Regions from separate parts of the Cupriavidus alkaliphilus genome, predicted to be linked through region 2. Evidence: predicted binding sites of a transcription regulator. Region 2 holds the regulator's gene; each other region holds the start of a gene.
The links. Region 2 encodes sigma-54, which starts transcription at its own class of promoters, with help from an activator protein. Its sites were predicted from a motif close to TGGCANGNAANCTGCTTT; they were not measured.
Positions count from the first base shown of each region.

Region 1 (5,457 bases), on a different contig from region 2:
GGATTCGGTAGTCGCCACCGAGATCGGCGCGGTCGACTGGATTGTCTGCGCCGCGCCCGCGTACCTTGCCGGCCACCCGGCGCCGCAGGCACTGGCCGGGCTGCAGGCGCATGCGATCGTGTGCGCGTCGCCGGTCGGGCAGAAGCTCAAGGCATCGGGCTCGCGCGCAGGCGGCAACGATGACGAGGTACGCGAACAAGTGGTGCTCGAGCCCACGCTCAGCTCGGAGAATTTCGCCTTCCTGAAAGAGGCGGTGCTGGCCGGCCTGGGCGTCGGCATCTTTCCGATCTATGCGATCGGCGCGGAACTGGACAGCGGCGCGCTGGTGCCGCTGCTGTCCGACTACCGCATCAGCGTGTTCGGCAGCAAGCTCTACATGCTGACCATGCCCAACCGCTACCAGACCCTGGCCACGCGCTACCTGCTGAACTTCCTGAAGACCGAGCTGCAGGCGGTGTGGCCGCGGCTGCACCGCTAGCCGCGGGCCATCGTCATGGCGCCGGCGCACTATATTAGGAGCACAAGGATAACCGTCGGCGCATCCGGAACCTAGGAGCAACCATGGCCCTGGCTAGCACGCTCGCAAACTGCCTGAGCAGCAAGAACACCCGCTACGACATCATCCGCCACCCCTACACCCTGAGCAGCATGGCCACGGCAGAGGCCGCGCACGTGCCCGGGGACCGGCTGGCCAAGACGCTGTTGCTGGAGGATGAACGCGGCTACGTTGCCGCTGTGATCCCTTCGAGCCATCACCTGCAGATGGCCGCCATCTGTGAACAGACCGGGCGCAACCTGGTACTGGCGCACGAGGACGAGATCCGCGAGATATTCAAGGATTGCGATCTCGGCGCGATTCCGCCGGTGGCAATGGCATACGGCATGCAGACCTATGTGGACGACAGCCTGATGCAGCAGCCCGAAGTGTATTTCGAGGGCGGCGACCACCAGGACCTGGTGCACATGAGTGGCGACCAGTTCAAGCAACTGATGTCGGACGCCGGGCACGGGCAGTTCTCGCGCCGCATGATGTAAGCGGTGCGACGGGAACGGCCACCACGCGGGTCGCGGCCCGCGTGGTGGCCGTTTGCTGTTTTCAGCGCAGCTGTGGCGGTGGCCCGGCGCCGCCCGCGGGCAACGCCGGCGCGCTGTCGTCCTTCAGGTCCACGCCGGAGCGCCCGAGCGCGGCCGCGCCGCGCAGCAGGAACACCAGCCGCTCGGCGGCCTGCGCATAGGACAGCCCTTCCGGGCGCACGTTGGAGATGCAGTTGCGCTCGGCATCGGTGCGGCCGACGCGCGGCGCATGGGTCAGGTAGATGCCGAGGCTGTCGGGCGAACTCAGCCCGGGCCGCTCGCCGATCAGCATCACCACCTGGCGCGCGCCCAGGCGCTCGCCGATCTCGTCGCCCAGCGCCACGCGCGACTGCTCGGCCACCACCACGGGACCGATCTGCCAGCCCTGCGGCAGGCGCTGGCGCGCCGCCTGGAGCAGCGGCAGCGCATGGCGCTGCGTGGCCAGCGCCGACAGGCCATCGGCAATCACGAACACCACATCCGGCGCCTGCTGCGGCCGCGTGGCATCCAGCCGCGCGCGGCTGGCTTCGTCGAGACGACGGCCCAGGTCGGGGCGCCGCAGGTAGTGCTCGCGGTCCGGCGCCGCACTGTGCACCGCCGCGTGCGCAAGCCCGGCCGCATCCAGCGCCGCGGTGACCGCGCCCACCTCCAGCGCTAGGTGCACCGCATCGCGCGCCTGCGCGTGGGCCAGGCCGAAGGCCAGCACGGCGTCGGTGGGCTGGCTGTGGCCGGTGCGGCCCAGCGCGATGCGCGCCCGCGTAAAGCGGCGCAGCCGTTGCCACGGGTCAGCTTCGGCCGCGGCGGGATCCGGCATGGCGGGAGCCTGGCGTTTGGCGGTCATCGCGGCTCCTTACAAGCTGTGGGCCATCTGCAGCAGCGGCTGGCGCGCGGCGGGCTCCAGCAGCCGGCCGGCGCCGTCGGCAATGCCCATGTGCTGCAGCCAGGCCTCGAATTCCGGCGCGGGGCGCAGCCCCAGCACTTCGCGCAGGTACAGCGCGTCGTGGAACGAGGTGCTCTGGTAGTTCAGCATGATGTCGTCGGCGCCCGGCACGCCCATGATGAAGTTGATGCCGGCCACGCCGAACAGCGTCAGCAGCGTGTCCATGTCGTCCTGGTCGGCCTCGGCATGGTTGGTGTAGCACACGTCGCAGCCCATCGGCACGCCCATCAGCTTGCCGCAGAAGTGGTCTTCCAGCCCGGCGCGGATGATCTGCTTGCCGTCGTACAGGTACTCCGGCCCGATAAAGCCGACCACGGTATTGACCAGCAGCGGCGAGAACGCGCGCGCCACCGCATAGGCGCGCGCCTCCATGGTCTGCTGGTCGACGCCATGGTGCGCGTCGGCCGACAGCGCGCTGCCCTGCCCGGTCTCGAAGTACATCAGGTTGTCGCCCACGGTCCCGCGCGCCAGCGCCTGCGCCGCGTCGTGCGCCTCGGCCAGCAGCGACAGGCTGATGCCGAAGGCGGCATTGGCGCGCTCGCTGCCGGCCACGGACTGGAACACCAGGTCCACCGGCGCGCCCTGGCCGATCGCGCGCAGCGTGTTGGTGACATGGGTCAGCACGCAGGACTGCGTGGGGATGTCGAAGCGGCTGCGCAGCTCATCGATCATGCGCAGCAGCGAGACGATCGCGCCGAGGTTGTCCGAGGCCGGATTGACGCCGATGGTGGCATCGCCGCAGCCATAGAGCAGCCCGTCGATGATCGAGGCGGCGATGCCCTTGGGATCGTCGGTCGGGTGGTTGGGCTGCAGCCGCACCGCCAGCCGGCCCGGCAACCCCACCGTGCTGCGAAAGCGCGTGACCACCTGGCACTTGCGCGCCACCGCGACCAGGTCCTGGTTGCGCATCAGCTTGCTGACCGCCGCCGCCATCTCCGGCGTGATGCCGGGCGCCACCCGCGCCAGCATGGCGCTGTCGGTCTCGTGGCGCAGCAGCCAGTTGCGCAGGTCGCCCACGGTGGTGGCATCGATCGCGGCAAAGGCGGCGGCGTCGTGGCGGTCGTGGATCAGGCGCGTGACCTCGTCGTCTTCATAAGGCACCAGCGCCTCGTTGAGGAAGCGCGTCAGCGGCACCTCGGCCAGCGCCAGCCGTGCCGCCATCCGCTCCTGTTCGCTTTGCGCGGCAAGGCCGGCGAGCGCGTCGCCGGAGCGCGCCGGGCTGGCCCTGGCCAGCAGCGTGCGCAGGTCGGCAAAGACGTGGCGGTGGGTGCCGATGGTATGGGTGTAGGCCATGCGTTGCGTTCCTGTACCTGGCGACAAGCGAAGACAGCGCGGCGAACGGCTGGCCGTGCACGATTCCCCCTAATATAGACACCCTTTGCGTGTGCCGATATGCCAACATCCGCGCCAGGTCGCGGCGGCACGGGCGCCTGACGCAGCCATTACATCTGGATCGGCGAGAATCCAGGACTTCCTTTTCAGCAAATTGCATGCCGGAGACACCGATGAAAGACCCCGAACCGACCGTCACCCCGCGCCTGCCGCCGGCCGCTTGGTACAGCGTCGGCACCGTTGCCTACCTGCTGACCGCGCTGGCGCTCTGGACCGTGCTGCATGCCAACCTGGTGGCGGCGCTGCTGTCGGGGCTGCTGCTGTATTCGCTGGTGGACGTACTGGCACCGCGCCTGAAGCGCCTGCACCAGCGCCACGACGCGCTCGCGGTGGCGATCCTGTCGGCGCTGATCCTGCTGGGGCTGACGCTGGCGGGCTGGTTGCTGGTGCGCTTTGTCAGCGGCGAGGGCAATACCCTGGACGGCCTGCTCAACCACGTCGCCGACATCATCGACCGCTCGCGCGGGCAGCTGCCGCCGTGGGTCAGCGACGCGCTGCCCAACGGCGTCGACGAACTCGCCAACACACTGATCGACACCCTGCGCGAGCACGCCGCGATGGCGCAGAAGCTGGGCGCCGAGGTGCTGCGCACGCTGGTGCATATCCTGATCGGCCTTGTGATCGGCGCAATGGTGGCGCTGTACCGCGCCGTGGCGCGCCCCAACCGGCGCCCGCTCGCGGCAGCCCTGGTGGCGCGCGCGCGCACGCTGCAGCAGGCGTTCTCGCAGTTCATCTTTGCGCAGATCCAGATCTCCACGATCAACACCGTGCTGACCGCGATCTACCTGCTGCTGGTGCTGCCGCTGTTCGGCGTGCACCTGCCGCTGAGCAAGACCCTGGTGGTGATCACCTTCGTCGCGGGCCTGCTGCCGGTGCTGGGCAACCTGATCTCGAACACGGCCATCGTGGTGGCCTCGCTGTCGGTGTCGCTGCCGATCGCGGTGGGCTCGCTGGTGTTCCTGGTGGTGATCCACAAGCTCGAGTACTTCCTCAATGCGCGCATTATCGGCGCGCGCATCCAGGCGGCGGCGTGGGAACTGCTGATGGTGATGCTGCTGATGGAAACGCTGTTCGGCATCCCCGGCGTGATCGCCGGGCCGATCTTCTACGCGTACCTGAAGCGCGAACTCGCCGGCGCCGGCCTGATCTGAATGCCGTGGCCGGCACGCGGGGCCGGTGGTTGAACCAAAAACGGGTCAACGGACCTGTCTCAGCCGCCGTCCTGCTCCACCCGGCTGCGGACGAAATCGATGTGGGTCTGCATCGCCGTGCGCGCCTCTTCGGGGCGGCGCGCGCAGATGGCATCGCACAGGGTGCGGTGCTGCAGCAACAGCAGGTCCGAGGCGCCCTCGTCCTGTTCGCGCAGGCCGGTGCCGTTGATGGTGATGTGCTCGCGCAGCATGCCGATCACGCTGGTATGCAGGTGCAGGAACATGGTGTTGTGCGAGGCCTGCGCGATGGCGTCGTGCAGCTGCGCGTCGGCATCGGCCTCGGCCTGCTTGTCGTCGGCGGCGCGGGCGCGCTCCAGTTCGGCCATCAGCGCGCGCATGCGCCTGACGTCGGCGGCATCCGCGCGCAACGCCGCGAAGTAAGCGGTGGCACCTTCCAGCACGCGGCGGAACTCGAGGATGTCTTCGCGCAGCGCGGGATGGTCCGCCACCAGCTGGCCCCACGGCGAGGCAATGCCGGCGCGCAGCTGGTCGGTGGCATAGACGCCCGCGCCGCGCCGGCTCTGCAGCAGGCCGCGCGCGGCCAGGCGCTGGATCGCCTCGCGCACGGTGTTGCGCGCCACCGCGTACTGCCCGGCCAGCACGCGCTCGGCCGGCAGCCGCGTGCCGGGCGGCCAGGTGCCGTCGAGCAGCGCGGTCTCGATGCGCCGCATCACCGACTCCACGCGTCCGCGAGTATGCCCGTGCCTGGCTGCCGTCATGCCGTGTGTCCTCGCTCCCGAACGTGCCTGAGGGTGCGCGGCCCGCCTTCAAATTGGTCCAACCAATTTGAAGCGCCGCGCGGAAGCGGGAATTATGCGCCCAAACGTGCGACCCAGCACG
Region 1 covers NZ_JACHWE010000008.1:64,793-70,249, forward strand. Annotated here, with positions in the region: gene FHX60_RS22810 (LysR family transcriptional regulator) at 1-478, shown strand, start outside; gene FHX60_RS22815 (aminoacyl-tRNA deacylase) at 562-1,035, shown strand; gene eutC (ethanolamine ammonia-lyase subunit EutC) at 1,097-1,915, opposite strand; gene FHX60_RS22825 (ethanolamine ammonia-lyase subunit EutB) at 1,925-3,307, opposite strand; gene FHX60_RS22830 (AI-2E family transporter) at 3,520-4,557, shown strand; gene FHX60_RS22835 (FadR/GntR family transcriptional regulator) at 4,617-5,336, opposite strand.
Region 1: FHX60_RS22825 (ethanolamine ammonia-lyase subunit EutB) is a predicted target of sigma-54. The motif match lies at 3,493-3,510, and genes of this name have one in related genera.

Region 2 (5,457 bases):
ACCCGCGCCAAGGTCATCTGAGCCGGCGCACCACCGACGGCACCAGCAGCACAACGCCAAGGACACCATGCAGGCACTTCTCGCCTCCCTCAGCGGCATCGTCATGCGGCTGCTGCCGCTGCTGCTGATGGCCATCGTGGCGGGCAGCACGTTCTGGCTGGTCCAGATCAACTCCCCCAAGGAAGACCAGGCCGCGCAGACCACCAAGAAGCACGAGCCGGACTACTTCATGGACCGCTTCTCGGCCACCGAGCTGGCGCCCGACGGCAGTACCAAGATCCGCTTCACCGGCGAGCGCATGGTCCATTTCGAGGACGACCAGACTTACGAGGTCACGCGCCCCGCGATGCGCGCCTACGAGCCGGACCGCCCGCCGGTGACCGCGCGCGCCGACATCGGCCGCATGAACGCCGAAGGCACGGTGATCGACCTGTACGGCAATGGCTACGTGCTGCGCCAGCAAGGCAAGGATCCGTCCAAGGATCCGCAGTTGACCGCGGCGTCGAGCTATTTCCAGCTGCTGGTCAATGACGACATCGTCAAGACCGACAAGCCGGTCAAGCTGACGCGCGGCCCTTCGGTCATGACCGCCAACGGACTCATCTTCAACAACGTCACCCGCGAAGTACAATTGCTCGGCAATGTACGCGGCACCATCATCACCGGGCCGTCCCCGGGCCGCGCGCCAGGGTCCTGAACTCCCGGTCCGGCGCAGCCGCGCGCGCGGTGCCGGCCGGCACCGCAGCACGCGCCGAAGTCCGCGCAAACCGCACCATCACGCATCCAGACGCCCTCTAGCAACCCTGCCAACATGACCGCTTCCCTGACGACATCGTCCCGTCGACGCACCGCCCCGGCCCTGCTCGCGCTGGCCCTGGCCATCGGCCTGCTGGCCCAGCCTGCCCTTGCCGAGCGCGCGGACCGCGACAAGCCGATGGTGCTCGAGGCGGACAACGCCAGCTATGACGATGTCAAGCAGATCTATACGCTGACCGGCAACGTGGTGCTGACCAAGGGCACCATGATCCTGAAGTCCGACGCGGCCGAGCTGCGCACCGACCCCGAGGGCTACCAGTTCGCCGTGGCCACCTCGAAGCCGGGCAAGCAGGCCTATATCCGCCAGAAGCGCGAGGGCGTCGATGAATACATCGACGGCTGGGGCGACCGCATCGAATACGACGGCAAGCAGGAATTCTCCAAGCTGATCGGCAATGCCCGCATGGCGCGGCTGCAGGGCGCCAAGCTGGTCGACGAGATCCGCGGCGCGGTGCTGACCTACGACAGCCGCAAGGAACTCTATACCGCGGCGGGCGGCGGCAGCGGCGATGCCGCGGCGGCCAACCCGTCAGGCCGCGTGCGCGCGGTGCTGTCGCCGCGCCAGGACCAGAAGTCCGGCACCGCAGGCGGCTCGCCGCTGGACCTGAAGTCGGCGCCCGCGCCCGCCAACAAACCCTGACCGTACTTATGACCGATACCGCCACCATTGCCGACAAGCCTGTCGTCGAAGCCAACTCCGTCCTGCCCGGCGGCAGCACGCTGGTCGTGCGCCACCTGAAGAAGCGCTATGGCTCGCGCACGGTGGTCAAGGACGTCTCGCTCGACGTGAAGAGCGGCGAGGTGGTCGGGCTGCTCGGCCCCAACGGCGCGGGCAAGACCACGTCGTTCTACATGATCGTCGGCCTGGTGGCGCTGGACGAAGGCGACATCGTGCTCGACGGCGACCACATCAGCGGCCTGCCGATCCACGAGCGCGCGCGCATGGGCTTGTCATACCTGCCGCAGGAAGCCTCGGTGTTCCGCAAGCTCAACGTCGAGGAAAACATCCGCGCGGTGCTGGAGCTGCAGCAGGACAAGGGCAAGCCGCTGGCCAAGGCCGAGATCGAGCGCCGCCTGGATGCCCTGCTCGACGACCTGCAGATCGCGCACCTGCGCAACAATCCGGCGCTGTCGCTGTCCGGCGGCGAGCGCCGCCGCGTGGAAATCGCGCGCGCACTGGCGTCATCGCCGCGCTTCATCCTGCTGGACGAGCCCTTTGCCGGCGTGGACCCGATCGCCGTGGGCGAGATCCAGCGCATCGTCAGCTTCCTCAAGGCGCGCAATATCGGCGTGCTGATCACCGACCACAACGTGCGCGAGACGCTCGGCATCTGCGATCACGCCTACATCATCAGCGAAGGCACGGTGCTGGCCGCGGGCCAGCCCGAAGACATCATCGCCAATGACGCCGTGCGGCGCGTCTATCTGGGCGAGAACTTCCGCATGTGACAAGTCGGCGGCCCCGCACGGGCCGCCATGGCCGCATGGCAGGGAGAGCCAGCGGCGATCACGGCGCATCAGCGATAGCAATTTCCGTTCCAACATCGGAAAGATGCGCATAAAATAGGTCGCATGAAACCGTCGCTACAGCTCCGCCTCTCCCAGCACCTGGCACTGACCCCGCAGCTGCAACAGTCGATCCGGCTGCTGCAGCTTTCCACGCTGGAACTGCAGCAGGAAGTCGAACAGGCGCTGACGGAAAACCCGCTGCTCGAGCGGGAGAACGACTGGATCGAAAGCCCGCTGCGCGTGGCGGCCGATGGCTCGGTCAACGTCCAGAGCGCGCCCGCGCCCGCCCCCGCCGAGCCCCAGGGCAATGGCGACGCGCGCGCCGAAGGCGGCGCCGATGACAGCTACGGCGACAACAGCAGCGGCGACGACTACGGCAACGGCGACTGGAGCCTGGACGATTTCGCCCGCCGCCCGCAAGGCGACGAGGACGAAAAGACGCCGATGCAGCTGCGCGATGCCGAGCCCACGCTGCGCGAATACCTGATGGAGCAGCTGACACCGCTGAAGATCTCGGCGCGCGACAAGGGACTCGCCATCTTCCTGATCGAATCGCTCGATGACGATGGCTACCTTAGCGCCTCGCTCGAAGAGATCTGCGCGGAGCTGCCCGAAGAACTCGAGTTCGACCCCGACGAAGTCCACGCCATCCTGACGCTGCTGCAGAGCTTCGATCCGCCTGGTGTGGGCGCGCGCAACGCGGCCGAATGCCTGGCGCTGCAATTGCGCCGCCTGACGCACCCGCAGCGCGAACTCGCGCTGACCATCGTCACCCATCACCTGGAACTGCTGGCGGTACGCGACTACACGCGGCTGAAGAAGGCCCTGCAGGTCGATGAGGTCGCACTCAAGGCCGCGCATGACCTGATCCGCTCGCTGGCGCCCTACCCGGGCCATGCGTACAGCCGTCCGGAGGCCGATTTCGTTGTGCCTGATGTGTTCGTGCGCAAGAGCGGCGGCGGCTGGATCGCGCAGCTCAATCCGGATGTGATGCCGAGGCTGCGCATCAACGATATGTACGCACAGATCCTGCGTGGCGCCAAAGGCGAGACCGGTACCGCCGGGCTGCAGCAGAAGCTGCAGGAAGCACGCTGGCTGATCAAGAATATCCAGCAAAGGTTCGACACCATCCTGCGTGTCTCGCAGGCCATTGTCGAGCGTCAAAAGAACTTTTTCACCCACGGTGAAATCGCCATGCGCCCCTTGGTTTTGCGGGAGATTGCCGATACACTGGGTTTACACGAGTCAACCATCTCCCGGGTGACGACCAATAAATATATGGCTACGCCGATGGGTACTTTCGAACTGAAGTACTTCTTTGGCAGCCACGTGTCCACCGAAACCGGTGGCGCGGCTTCATCAACGGCCATCCGCGCCTTGATCAAGCAACTGATAGGAGCCGAAGACCCGAGGAATCCCCTTTCCGACAGTCGCATCGCCGAACTGCTGGGCGAACAGGGCTTCGTTGTCGCACGCCGCACGGTCGCCAAGTATCGTGAAGCCTTGAAAATCCCCGCAGTCAATCTCCGCAAGTCTTTGTAGCCGAGCCCACCGCCTGCCTGGTGAGGCTCTTTCAGAAGGAGAAGCGCTATGAACTTCAAGATCAGTGGACACCACCTGGACATCACGCCCCCTCTGCGTGAGTACGTGGAAACGAAGCTGGAGCGAATCGTCAGGCATTTCGATCAAGTCATTGGCGTTAGCGTGCTGCTCTCTGTCGACAATCACAAGGAAAAGGACCGGCGTCAGTACGCGGAAATCAATCTGCATCTAAAGGGCAAGGACATCTTTGTCGAGGCGCATCACGAAGACCTGTATGCGGCGATCGACGCACTCGTCGACAAGCTGGACCGTCAGGTGATTCGCTACAAGGATCGCGTGCAAGGCCACGACCGCGAAGCGGTCAAGTACCAGATGGCCGCAGCGCAAATGCAGCAATAAACCCGTGCCCGGCAGCCCCGCAGAGGGCTGCTGAACCAGGATTCCACAGGCAAGCCGCGCCGCGAAGCGCGGCTTTTTTGCGCCCTGGCGCTGTGCGGGCTGTGGCAGCGGAGCAAACCTTGCCATGCATGGAAGCCCGAAAGGTTCGCAAGCGCAGCGCCAAGGTGTATGCTGCGCCATACAAAGAGAGAGAAATCGTGGCCGCGCCTGCCCGCGCTGCACCGCACAATGCAAGGGTAGTCGCTGCTCTATAATGGGCCGGACGTCTTCCCCCGCGCCGGCAGCGGTGAGGGAGCCAGACGCTGCCCGGCGGAACGATCCGCCCGCTAACTGAAATCCTGCGCATCGCCCATGAATCGTTTGGCCAAATTGCTGCCACCCGGCAACATCACCCTCGACGTCAGCGTCACCAGCAAGAAACGTGTGTTCGAGCAGGCCGGGCTCCTCTTCGAGAACAACCATGGCGTGGCGCGCGCCATCGTCACCGACAACCTGTTCGCGCGCGAGTCGCTGGGCTCGACCGGACTGGGCGCCGGCGTGGCGATCCCGCACGGGCGCATCAAGGGCCTGAAGCAGCCCCTGGCCGCGTTCATGCGACTGGCCGAGCCGATTCCGTTCGAATCGCCGGACGGCAAGCCGGTTTCGCTGCTGATCTTCTTGCTGGTGCCCGAACAGGCCACGCAGCAGCACCTGGAAATCTTGTCCGAGATCGCGCAACTGCTGTCGGATCGCGACATGCGCGAGGGCCTGGCGACCCTCCCTACGCCCGATGCCGTGCACGAACTGCTGATCGCATGGCATCCCTGATCCACTGATTCCCCCCGGAGCGGGCCGGCACCAGACCGGGGAAGCGCCACGCGCTTCGAACACCGCCTTACCAGCCATACCGCATGGAACTCACCGGCGTCACCTCCCAGTCCATCTTCGACGACAACGCAGCCGACCTCAAACTCTCGTGGGTCGCTGGCCTGGAGGGCGCGGACCGCGCCTTTGACGTGGAATTCGCCCGCGAAGCGACTTCCGCCGCAGACCTGGTGGGCCACCTCAACCTGATCCACCCCAACCGGATCCAGGTCCTCGGCAAGCCCGAAATCACGTACTACCAGCGCCTCGACGACGAGACCCGCAAGCGCCAGATGGGCGAGCTGATCCTGCTGGAGCCGCCGTTCCTGGTGATCGCCGACGGCATGG
Region 2 covers NZ_JACHWE010000004.1:51,938-57,394, reverse strand. Annotated here, with positions in the region: gene FHX60_RS15155 (KpsF/GutQ family sugar-phosphate isomerase) at 1-21, shown strand, start outside; gene lptC (LPS export ABC transporter periplasmic protein LptC) at 68-697, shown strand; gene lptA (lipopolysaccharide transport periplasmic protein LptA) at 812-1,456, shown strand; gene lptB (LPS export ABC transporter ATP-binding protein) at 1,465-2,265, shown strand; gene FHX60_RS15135 (RNA polymerase factor sigma-54) at 2,389-3,867, shown strand; gene hpf (ribosome hibernation-promoting factor, HPF/YfiA family) at 3,916-4,266, shown strand; gene FHX60_RS15125 (PTS sugar transporter subunit IIA) at 4,618-5,073, shown strand; gene hprK (HPr(Ser) kinase/phosphatase) at 5,157-5,457, shown strand, end outside.

Region 3 (5,457 bases), on a different contig from region 2:
GTGCGCGTCTGCGGCGCGGCGATGGCAAAGCCGGCGATGCGCTTGAAGTCGGTAAAGCCGTTGTTGCCGCCGAAGCCGGTCTCGTTGCGGAAGAACAGCAGCATTGCCGCATAGGTCATCGCCTGCGTGATGATCGACAGGTACACGCCCTTGATGCGCGAGCGGAAGGCAAAGAAGCCGAACAGCCACGCCAGCACGCCCGGCACCAGCACCACCAGCAGCAGCGCGTAGCCGAGGTGGTCGGTGCCGTGCCAGAACCACGGCAGCTCCTTCCAGTCGAGGAACACCATGAAGTCCGGCAGGTCGCTCTGGTACACGCCTTCGCGCCCGATCGAACGCATCAGGTACATGCCCATGGCATAGCCGCCCAGCGCGAAGAACAGGCCATGGCCGAGGCTGAGGATGCCGCAGTAGCCCCACACCAGGTCGAGCGCGATCGCCGCCAGCGCGAAGCACATGATCTTGCCCACCAGCGTCAGGGCATACGCCGACAGGTGCAGCGGATGGCCCTCCGGCACCAGCAGCGCGCACACCGGCACGCCGATGCCGACGATCACCGTCAGCGCCAGCAGCACCATCCAGCCGCGCGGCGAGAACAGCGACTGGCGTTCGGGCACGGCCAGCCGGAACGGTGCCGCGGAAGAGTTCGATTGGAATCGCTGCATCATGCCTCCGCGCTGCGCCCCTTGAGCGCGAACAGTCCCTGCGGCCGCTTCTGGATAAACAGCACGATCAGCACCAGGACCAGGATCTTGGCCAGCACCGCGCCATAGAAGGGTTCGATGAACTTGTTGAGGATGCCCAGCCCGAACGCACCGACGATGGTGCCGGCCAGTTGCCCCACCCCGCCCAGCACCACCACCATGAACGAATCGATGATGTAGGCCTGGCCCAGGTCGGGGCCGACATTGCCGATCTGCGACAGCGCGCAGCCGCCGAGCCCGGCGATGCCGGCACCGAAGGCAAAGGCGTAGCTGTCGACCTGCCAGGTGCGCACGCCCACGCATGCGGCCATGGTGCGGTTCTGCGTGGTCGCGCGCACGAACAGCCCCAGCCGCGTGCGGTTGAGCACGCCCCACGCCACCGCCACCACCGCCAGCGCGAACAGGATGATGACCACGCGGTTGTACGGGATCACCAGCCCCGGCAGCCATTCGAAGCCGCCGCTCATCCATCCGGGATTGGACACTTCCACGTTCTGCGCGCCGAACAGCGTGCGCACCGCCTGCATCAGCAGCAGGCTCACGCCGAAGGTGGCCAGCAGCGTTTCCAGCGGACGCCCGTACAGGTGGCGCAGCACCAGCCGCTCCAGCACGAAGCCAACCACCGCGGCTGCCAGGAACGAAACCGGCAGCGCCGCGGGCAGATACCAGTCGAGCGCGCCCGGCGCATAGGCGCGGAACAGCGACTGCACCACGTAGGTGGCATAGGCGCCGATCATCAGGAATTCGCCGTGCGCCATGTTGATCACGCCGATCAGGCCATAGGTGATGGCCAGGCCGAGCGCGGCCAGCAGCAGCACGCTGCCCAGGCTCAGCCCGGCGAACAGGTTGCCGATCACTTCGGCGCGGCGCTGGTCGCCCTGCAGCATGTCCAGCGCCTGCTGCGCGGCCAGCCGCACGCTGCCATCGGGCTCGCGGTAGCGGCCGGCGCTGTCGCGCTCGACCAGCGGCTCCAGTTTCTGGCGGTTTTGCGGGTTACTGTCGCGGCCCAGGATACGGATGGCTTCGAGCCGCGCCTCGCGCTCGGCGGCCTCGGGGATGCCGGCCAGCACCAGGTTGGCCCAGATCACGTCCAGGCTGGCGCGCAGGCCGGCATCGGCCTCGGTCTTGCGCGCGGCTTCCACCGCCGCCAGCGACGCGCTTTCCGGCTGGTCGCGCAGCGTGGCCACCGCCTGCGCGCGCATGGCGATGTCCGGCGACTGCAGCAGCAGGCTGCTGGCGGCGCTGTCGACCAGCGCGCGCAGGCTGTTGTTCAGGGTCAGGGATTCGCGTTCGTCGGCCTTGACCGTGACCGGCTTGCCGGTGATGGCATCGACCAGCTTGTCGCCGTCCTGGCGCACCATGCCGACCGACGGCGCGTATTGCAGGGCGTCGTCCTGCAGCGCCTGCAGGATCGGGCCGGCTTCGGCGGGCGCGGCCCTGGCCAGGGCGGACAGCGCGGCGGTCTTGGCGTCGAAGTCGTCCCCGGCCAGCGGCTTGAGGTCGGCCTGCGTCAGTGCCGCGGCCCAGGGCGCCGAGGCCAGCAGCAGCGCTGCCAGCAAGGCGCGCAGCCAGGGCATGGCGGTTCGGGATATCGGGTAGCGCATAGGGGCTGGCCGTGACGAAAGTGGAAATGGAAAACCAAGCTGAGGCGGTGCTCCCCTCTCCCGCAAGCGGGAGAGGGGCGCCGCGTGGTGGCAGGCAAACGAGGCTTACATCGCCTTGTCCGGCTTCCCTTCATTGCCCGCGATGAACGGGCTCCACGGCTGCGCGCGCACCGCCTTCGGCGTCTTCCACACCACCGCGAACTGGCCGTCGGCCTTGACCTCGCCGATCATCACCGGCTTGTACAGGTGGTGGTTCTCGCCCATGGTCAGGGTGAAGCCGTCCGGCGCCTTGAAGGTCTGGCCGTACATGGCCGCGCGCACCTTGGCGGTGTCGGTGCTGCCGGCCTTCTTCACCGCCTGCGCCCACATGTGGATGCCCACGTAGGTGGCTTCCATCGGGTCGTTGGTCACGCGCTTGTCGCCGCCGGGCAGGTTGTTGGCCTTGACCCAGGCCGCCCATTGCTTGCGGAAGGCGTCGTTCTCGGGGTTCTTGACCGACATGAAGTAGTTCCACGCGGCCAGGTGTCCCACCAGCGGCTTGGTGTCGATGCCGCGCAGCTCTTCTTCGCCGACCGAGAACGCCACCACCGGAACGTCCTTGGCCTTGAGCCCGGCGTTGCCCAGTTCCTTGTAGAACGGCACGTTGGAATCGCCGTTGATGGTGGAGATCACCGCGGTCTTGCCGCCCTGCGAGAACTTCTTGATATTGGCGACGATGGTCTGGTAGTCGCTGTGGCCGAACGGGGTGTAGACCTCTTCGATGTCCTTGTCGGCCACGCCCTTGCTCTTCAGGAAGGCGCGCAGGATCTTGTTGGTGGTGCGCGGGTAGACGTAGTCGGTGCCGAGCAGGAAGAAGCGCTTGGCGCCACCGCCCTCCTTGCTGATCAGGTATTCGACCGCGGGGATGGCCTGCTGGTTGGGCGCCGCGCCGGTGTAGAAGACGTTCTTCGACATCTCCTCGCCTTCATACTGCACCGGGTAGAACAGCAGCGAGTTGAGCTCTTCGTAGACCGGCAGCACCGACTTGCGCGACACCGAGGTCCAGCAGCCGAAGGTCACCGCCACCTTGTCCTTGCTGACCAGCTGGCGCGCCTTCTCGGCGAACAGCGGCCAGTTCGATGCCGGGTCCACCACCACCGGCTCCAGCTTGCGCCCGAGCACGCCGCCGCTCTTGTTGATCTCGTCGATGGTCATCAGGGCCACGTCCTTCAGCGACGTTTCCGAGATCGCCATGGTGCCGGACAGCGAATGCAGGATGCCGACCTTGATCGGCTCCTTGGACTGCGCCAGCGCCAGCGGGCTGGTACCGATCATCGCCGCGGCGGCTATCGCCGACAGCTTCAGCATGTCACGTCGTTGCATTTGCAGCTCCCGTTTATGGTGTTGGTCAGGGACTACGCTCCCCGGGGTGATGCATCTGCAACTAGCGTGCCACGGCGAAGAGCCGTGCGCGGTGCGGCCACGGGCGGCGCCAGCGGGCGGGCGCTGCCTGCCGGCTCGCGCCCGCACCATCGCCGTGCAACGGACAAGCGCACTGTGACAGTGCGTCTCGGCCACCGCGTGCGATGACGGTGCATGGCGCCCATCGCCGGGCCGTGACATGGGCCATCGTGGCGCAATCGGCGAGCGCCGGCACGCCAGCCCGGCAGCCGAGCCTGATTAAGCACCCGCTTAAACCCGGATTCGAATGCATGTAAATCCGTACATTCAATGATTAAGGCTGGAGCGCCGCGGCACTACGGTGAAAGCTGGCCGCGGTCCCGCCTGCGCGAACCCGGCCATGGCATTTCCCGGACCCCCATGACAGGAAGGAGAAACCATGCCGTACGCTGCCGATCCCCACGCATCCCCCGCCGAGCCACAGCCGTTGCCGCGCACCACCCCGGCCTGGCGCCAGCGCCGCGGCAAGCTGGCCCTGGCGGCACTGGCGCTGACCCTGGGCGCCTGCGGCGGCGGCGACGATCCCCCGCCTCCTCCCCCGCCACCGCCGGTCACGCCGAGCGCCGGCTGCGAGCTCGACGGCAGCACCGGCGGCCAGGCCGTGGTGCTGCCGGGCGACCCCAACGCGCCGGAGCAGGCGACCGGCTATGCGCCCAAGGTCACGGTCTACAGCAAGACCTATATGGCGGTGACCAACAACCCGGTCTCGACCAAGGCGGCGTGCGACGTGCTGAAGGCCGGCGGCACCGCCATCGACGCCGCCGTGGCGGCGCAGATGGTGCTGAACCTGGTCGAGCCGCAATCGTCCGGCATCGGCGGCGGTGCCTTCATCCTGCATTACGACGCGGCGACGCGGCAGCTCACCGCCTACGACGGCCGCGAGACCGCGCCGGCCGCCGCCGACGAGAACTACCTGCGCTGGAAGTCCGCGGCCGACCCGACCGCGCCGCTGCCCAACGCCCAGCGCAGCGGCCGCTCCATCGGCACCCCGGGCACGCTGCGCGTGCTCGAGCTGGCCCATCGCGACTACGGCAAGACTGCGTGGAAGGAACTGTTCGCGCCGGCAATCAAGCTGGCCACCGACGGCTTCGCGATCCCGCCGCGCATGGCGGCCGCGATCTCCGACAGCACCACCGTCGCCAACATCAAGCGCGATCCGGAGATGGCCGCCTACTTCCTGAACCCGGACGGCACGCCGCGCGCGGTCAACACCGTGCTGCGCAATCCCGCGCTGGCGACGGTCTTCAGCGCCGTCGCCGCTGACGGCGCCGACGCCTTCTACAAGAACGGCCCGATCGCCCAGGCCATCGTCGCCAAGATCCAGACCACCTACGACGGCAATACCACGCCGGGCGTGACCACGCTGGACGACCTGGCCAACTACCAGGCCAAAAAGCGCACGCCGGTGTGCACCACCTACCGGCAGTACGAGGTGTGCGGCATGCCGCCGCCGTCGTCGGGCGGGATTGCGGTGGCGCAGATCCTGGGCATCGTCGAGAACTTCGACATGGCCGCGCACAAGCCCACGCTGGTCGACCAGAACGGCGGCCGGCCGAGCGTGCTGGGCGCCCACCTGATGGGCGAGGCCGGGCACCTGGCCTATGCCGACCGCAACAAGTACGTGGCCGACACCGACTTCATCCCGTTGCCCGGCGGCACCTGGGACACCATGCTGAACAAGCCCTACCTGAGCCAGCGCGCCAGCCTGA
Region 3 covers NZ_JACHWE010000003.1:72,470-77,926, reverse strand. Annotated here, with positions in the region: gene urtC (urea ABC transporter permease subunit UrtC) at 1-665, opposite strand, end outside; gene urtB (urea ABC transporter permease subunit UrtB) at 665-2,308, opposite strand; gene urtA (urea ABC transporter substrate-binding protein) at 2,414-3,670, opposite strand; gene FHX60_RS11785 (gamma-glutamyltransferase family protein) at 4,128-5,457, shown strand, end outside.
Region 3: urtA (urea ABC transporter substrate-binding protein) is a predicted target of sigma-54. The motif match lies at 3,725-3,742, and genes of this name have one in related genera.

Region 4 (5,457 bases), 180 kb from region 2:
GATCGTCGAGCCGTCGACCGGCCTGACCGATGCTGACGCCGACGACATCGCCCGCAAGATCGGCGTGCCCGACGCGAGCGTGGCGCAAGCCCGCCAGGCCCTGCAAGGCCTGTACAAGGCGTTCTATGACACCGACGCCTCGCTGGCCGAAATCAACCCGCTGATCCTGACCGGCGACGGCAAGGTGATCGCGCTGGACGCCAAGTTCAACTTCGACTCGAACGCGCTGTTCCGTCATCCGGAAATCGTCGCCTACCGCGACCTGGACGAAGAAGACGCCAACGAAATCGAAGCCTCGAAGTTCGACCTGGCCTACATCTCGCTGGACGGCAACATCGGCTGCCTGGTGAACGGCGCCGGCCTGGCCATGGCCACCATGGACACCATCAAGCTGTTCGGCGGCGAGCCGGCCAACTTCCTCGACGTGGGCGGCGGTGCCACCACCGAGAAGGTGACCGAAGCCTTCAAGCTGATGCTGAAGAACCCGAACGTGCAGGCCATCCTGGTCAACATCTTCGGCGGCATCATGCGTTGCGACGTGATCGCCGAAGGCGTGATCTCGGCCTCGAAGGCCGTGCACCTGACGGTGCCGCTGGTCGTGCGCATGAAGGGCACCAACGAAGAACTGGGGCGCAAGATGCTGGCTGACTCGGGCCTGCCGATCATTTCGGCCGACACGATGGAAGAAGCCGCCCAGAAGGTCGTGGCTGCCGCCGCCGGCAAGTAAGCCGAGGCGCCGTTACCCAATACAAGCGAACTTCGGCAGCGCGCGTGGCCTTTGCCCGCGCTGCCAGAGTCAAGCAAAGGACGAAAGCATGTCGATTCTGATCAACAAAGACACCAAAGTCATTACCCAGGGCATCACCGGCAAGACCGGCCAGTTCCACACCCGTGGCTGCCGCGACTACGCCAACGGCAAGAACGCCTTCGTCGCCGGCGTGAACCCGAAGAAGGCCGGCGAAGACTTCGAAGGCATTCCCATCTACGCCAGCGTCAAGGACGCCAAGGCCCAGACCGGCGCCACCGTGTCGGTCATCTACGTGCCGCCCGCAGGCGCCGCTGCCGCGATCTGGGAAGCCGTTGACGCCGACCTGGACCTGGTGGTCTGCATCACCGAAGGCATTCCCGTGCGCGACATGATGGAAGTCAAGGACCGCATGCGCCGCGAGAACAAGAAGACCCTGCTGCTGGGGCCGAACTGCCCGGGCCTGATCACGCCGGACGAAATCAAGATCGGCATCATGCCGGGCCACATCCACAAGAAGGGCCGCATCGGCGTGGTGTCGCGCTCGGGCACGCTGACGTACGAAGCCGTGGGCCAGCTGTCCGCGCTGGGCCTGGGCCAGTCGTCGGCCGTCGGCATCGGTGGCGACCCCATCAACGGCCTGAAGCACATCGACGTGATGAAGATGTTCAACGACGATCCGGACACGGACGCCGTGGTCATGATCGGTGAGATCGGCGGCCCGGACGAAGCCAACGCGGCCCACTGGATCAAGGACAACATGAAGAAGCCGGTGGTTGGCTTCATCGCTGGCGTGACCGCGCCTCCGGGCAAGCGCATGGGCCACGCCGGCGCGCTGATCTCGGGCGGTGCCGACACCGCCCAGGCCAAGCTGGAAATCATGGAAGCCTGCGGCATCAAGGTGACCAAGAACCCGTCGGAAATGGGCCGCCTGCTGAAGGCAATGCTGTAACAGGCAGTCCAGCCTTGCTCCGCCGTTGCGGAGAAGGCCCCGGCTTGAAATGCCCCCGCCCCGCGGGGGCATTGTCTTTTCCGGCTCCCGAAGTGGCCTGGCTGCTACGCCTGACCTGAAGATTACAAAATTGAAATCTAATCGAAAGGTTGATGCGTTAAACAGTCATGTCTGCGCTTTCAGACATCCAAAATCCCGTCGGATGACGGGGCGCGCCACCACATAGAAACTCGAGGAGCCTCCCCGTGGAACTGCTGTCTTCCACCACTTTCTGGATTGCGTTGGGATCGATCATCCTGACCAATATCGTCCTGTCCGGCGACAACGCGGTGGTCATCGCGCTCGCCTCGCGCAACCTGCCGCCCGCCCAGCAGAAAAAGGCCATCTTCTGGGGCAGCGCCGCCGCCATCATCATGCGCGTGGTGCTGACCGTGGCCGCGGTCAAGCTGCTGAGCCTGCCGTACCTGAAGATCGTCGGCGCCGTGCTGCTGGTCTATATCGGCGTGCAACTGCTGACCGGCGATGACGACGAGGAAGGCCACGACGGCAAGGACAATATCTGGGCCGCCATCCGCACCATCCTGATCGCCGACCTGGTGATGTCGCTGGACAACGTGGTCGCCGTGGCCGCCGCCGCGCAGAAGGGTCCCGAGGGCAGCCAGCTGCTGCTGCTGGTCATCGGCCTGGGCCTGTCGATCCCGCTGATCGTGTTCGGCAGCACCATCCTGCTCAAGGTCATGGAGCGCTTCCCGGTCATCATCGTGCTGGGCGCCGCGCTGCTCGGCTACCTGGCCGGTGAGATGCTGGTCAGCGACCCGGTCGACGCCGCCTGGTTCGAAGTCCACGTGCCGCACGCCCACCTGGTCTTCGGCGCCGCCGGTGCGATCTTGGTGGTGATCCTCGGCAAGCTGCTGAGCCGCCGGTCGGCACAGACGGCCTGACGTCGATCTGCCGGATGCGGAAGGGCGGCCAACTGGCCGCCCTTTTTCATTGGGCACGACGACGGGCGTGTCGGTGTCCATGCCAACTAACTCATGTGAGTGATCGCACTTTTTGTCGCGCTTGCCTGTGATGGCGGTCCCAGGTGACAATTTTTGGCGCAAACGGCGAGCTTCACCCCGACGGGTGACGAAATTTGTCGCTTTCCACCCCCTACCGATGGGGGATGCCGCTGGCACACTTGCTGCTCAATCGTCCCCGCGTCACGAAACCGAAGACGTGCAACGCTTAACCAAAATCTCTTCGAGGGGTCAAATCATGCAACGGGTACAACAACTGAAGAAGCTGGGCCGCCGCGTCCAGAAGGGCTTTACGCTGATCGAACTGATGATCGTGGTGGCGATCATTGGTATCCTGGCGGCGATTGCGATTCCCGCTTACCAAGACTACGTGATTCGCGCTCGCGTTACGGAAGGTTTGACGCTGGCTGACGCAGCGAAGACTTCGGTGACCGAGAATGCCGCGAACGGTGTCGCTCTTGCGAACGGTTGGGCGGCCCCTGCCGCCACTCAAAACGTTACGGCTATTGCAATTGCGGCAAACGGTCAAATCACCATTACTTATGCCGCCCGTGCGGGTAACGGTACGCTCGTGCTGGTGCCGTCGTCTGGCGGCGCCGCACTTGTCGCAGGCACTCCGCCTGCTGGCGGCTCTGTGGATTGGGAGTGCTTTTCGGCGGCAAAGGCGGCCTCTACTCTGCCCGCTCCTGGTCCGGCACCCGCAGCAGCAGCGACTCTCCCGGGTAACGTCGCACCGGTTAGCTGCCGTACCTAATCGTTTTTAGAACGAATGAGAAAGCGCCTTCGGGCGCTTTTTCTTTATCTGGCGTCCAAGCTATCATGCGCCTTTCCCCAACCCAGGCGCCGCAATGCCGCCGTCCCGGCCCAACCTGTCTTCGGCTGTTCTCATCGCAGCAATCGTCATCCCGCTGCTGGTCTCCCGGCACACGCTGCCTCTAGCGACGTTTTACGGCGAATGGGCCGCCGCGCTCTGTAGCGTTGCCGCGGTCGCAGCGGTTGCCATGCGGGCGACCAGCAGATCGGCGCCTTCCGCGTACCTGCCGTCAATCTCGCTGTTGTTCCTCTGGCTCGTCATCGTCAGCCTGATCGTCGCGGGCCTCGGGCATTCCGATATTACGGGCAGCCGCCTGACGACTGTCCTCACGTTGCTGCTCGGCGCCGCCGTGGCTTCTGCCGCATGGTGGTACCGCCATACGTCGGCTGGCAGCGAATCGGATGCTGGCGACGCCCTTGCCGTTGCGGCCCTGATCGCGGGGCTGCTGGGTACCGTTTCGCAATGGGTGCAGTTGTTCCAACTCGAACCCCGCTCCTTCGGCCTGGTCTCCACCTACTTCTACGACACCAACCGCCGCCTCTGGGGCAACCTGAACCAGCCCAACCACCAGGCCACCGTGCACGGCCTCGCACTGGCCGCATCAGTGTGGCTGGCCTCGCGTGGCCGTCTGCGTTTTCCGATGTGGCTGGCCGCGGTGGCCTTGCTGGAAAGCGGCATCGTGCTGTCTGGCTCGCGCACCGGCGTGTTGCATGTCGGCCTTGCCGCGTGCTACGCGTTGATTGCGGCGTGGCTGGCGCGAGGCGATCGCCGCGGTCCGGATCCCATGCAGCGTCCGGTGGGGCTTGTGGTGGCTGCCGTTGCCATGGTGGCAATGCTGCTGGCCCTGCAGCCCGCCATCAAGGCGGCGGGGCAGGCCTTTGACTGGCGCCTGTTCGACACCATCGCCCAACTCGAAGCCGAAGACCAGATTTCGGCGCGCGGTGCGCTGTGGGCGCACGCCATCGCGATGTTCCGCGCTCATCCGTGGTTCGGCGTCGGCTGGGGCGAGTTCGGCTGGGCGCAGTTCCAGCAGCTGGATCAGGTCGGCGTGAAGGTGGAGATGTCCCTGCACGCCCACAACGCGATTCTCGACCTGCTGGCCAAGACCGGCATCGTCGGCACCGCCGGCGTGGGTGTGATCCTGCTGGCGTGGCTGTGGCGCGTGGTGCGGGTGCGCTTGTGGCATGGCGATGGGGAGGAACGCAGGCAGACCGTGCTGGTGCTGACGTGGCTGGCGATGCTGTGCGCGCATTCGATGCTGGAATACCCGCTGCATTACCTGTATTTCTTCCTGCCGTTCTGCTTCATGCTGGGCTGGCTGGAGCCGTCGGGCTTCGGGCGCTGGCGGGTGCCGTTGCCGGTGGCGCGCGGGCTGGCGCTGGCGTTGGCCGCGGTAGCCGCGGTGGTGCTGGGCACCATGTGGCAGGACTATCGCCGTGCCGAAGCGCGCGAGTATGCCAGCAGCGAAGGCCGCCAGGCCCTGCCGATGCCGCGCTTCTGGTTCCGCCAGCATGCGCAGGCCGATGCGGCCGGACAGGCCGCCATCACGCCCGAGAATGCCGCGGTACTGTTGCCCGCGCATGTCGCGGCGGTGCACCTGCTGCCGACGCCGGCCATGATCGCGCGCACGGCATGGCTGCTGGCGTTGACGGGCGATGCCGCGCAAGGCCGGCTGTGGATGGAGCGCCTGAGGTGGTACTACCTTGGCGACGAGGCCGCGCAGTACGCGACGATCGCGCAGGCATGCCGCGGCGTGAAGGCGGACCAGCGCCCGCAGGCGTTCTGCGGCTGGGTGGCCGATCGCTCGCGCCGCCTTGCGGAACTGGGCCGGGACTGACCTAGTAGTACGGGTACGGGCTGTAGTAGACCGGCGGCGGGGGCGGCGGATAGTAGTACCGCGGCGCCGGCGCCGGGACTGCGGCCACGC
Region 4 covers NZ_JACHWE010000004.1:234,448-239,904, forward strand. Annotated here, with positions in the region: gene sucC (ADP-forming succinate--CoA ligase subunit beta) at 1-727, shown strand, start outside; gene sucD (succinate--CoA ligase subunit alpha) at 816-1,697, shown strand; gene FHX60_RS15955 (TerC family protein) at 1,943-2,638, shown strand; gene FHX60_RS15960 (pilin) at 2,955-3,470, shown strand; gene FHX60_RS15965 (PglL family O-oligosaccharyltransferase) at 3,565-5,367, shown strand; gene FHX60_RS15970 (hypothetical protein) at 5,369-5,457, opposite strand, start outside.
Region 4: FHX60_RS15960 (pilin) is a predicted target of sigma-54. The motif match lies at 2,870-2,887, and genes of this name have one in related genera.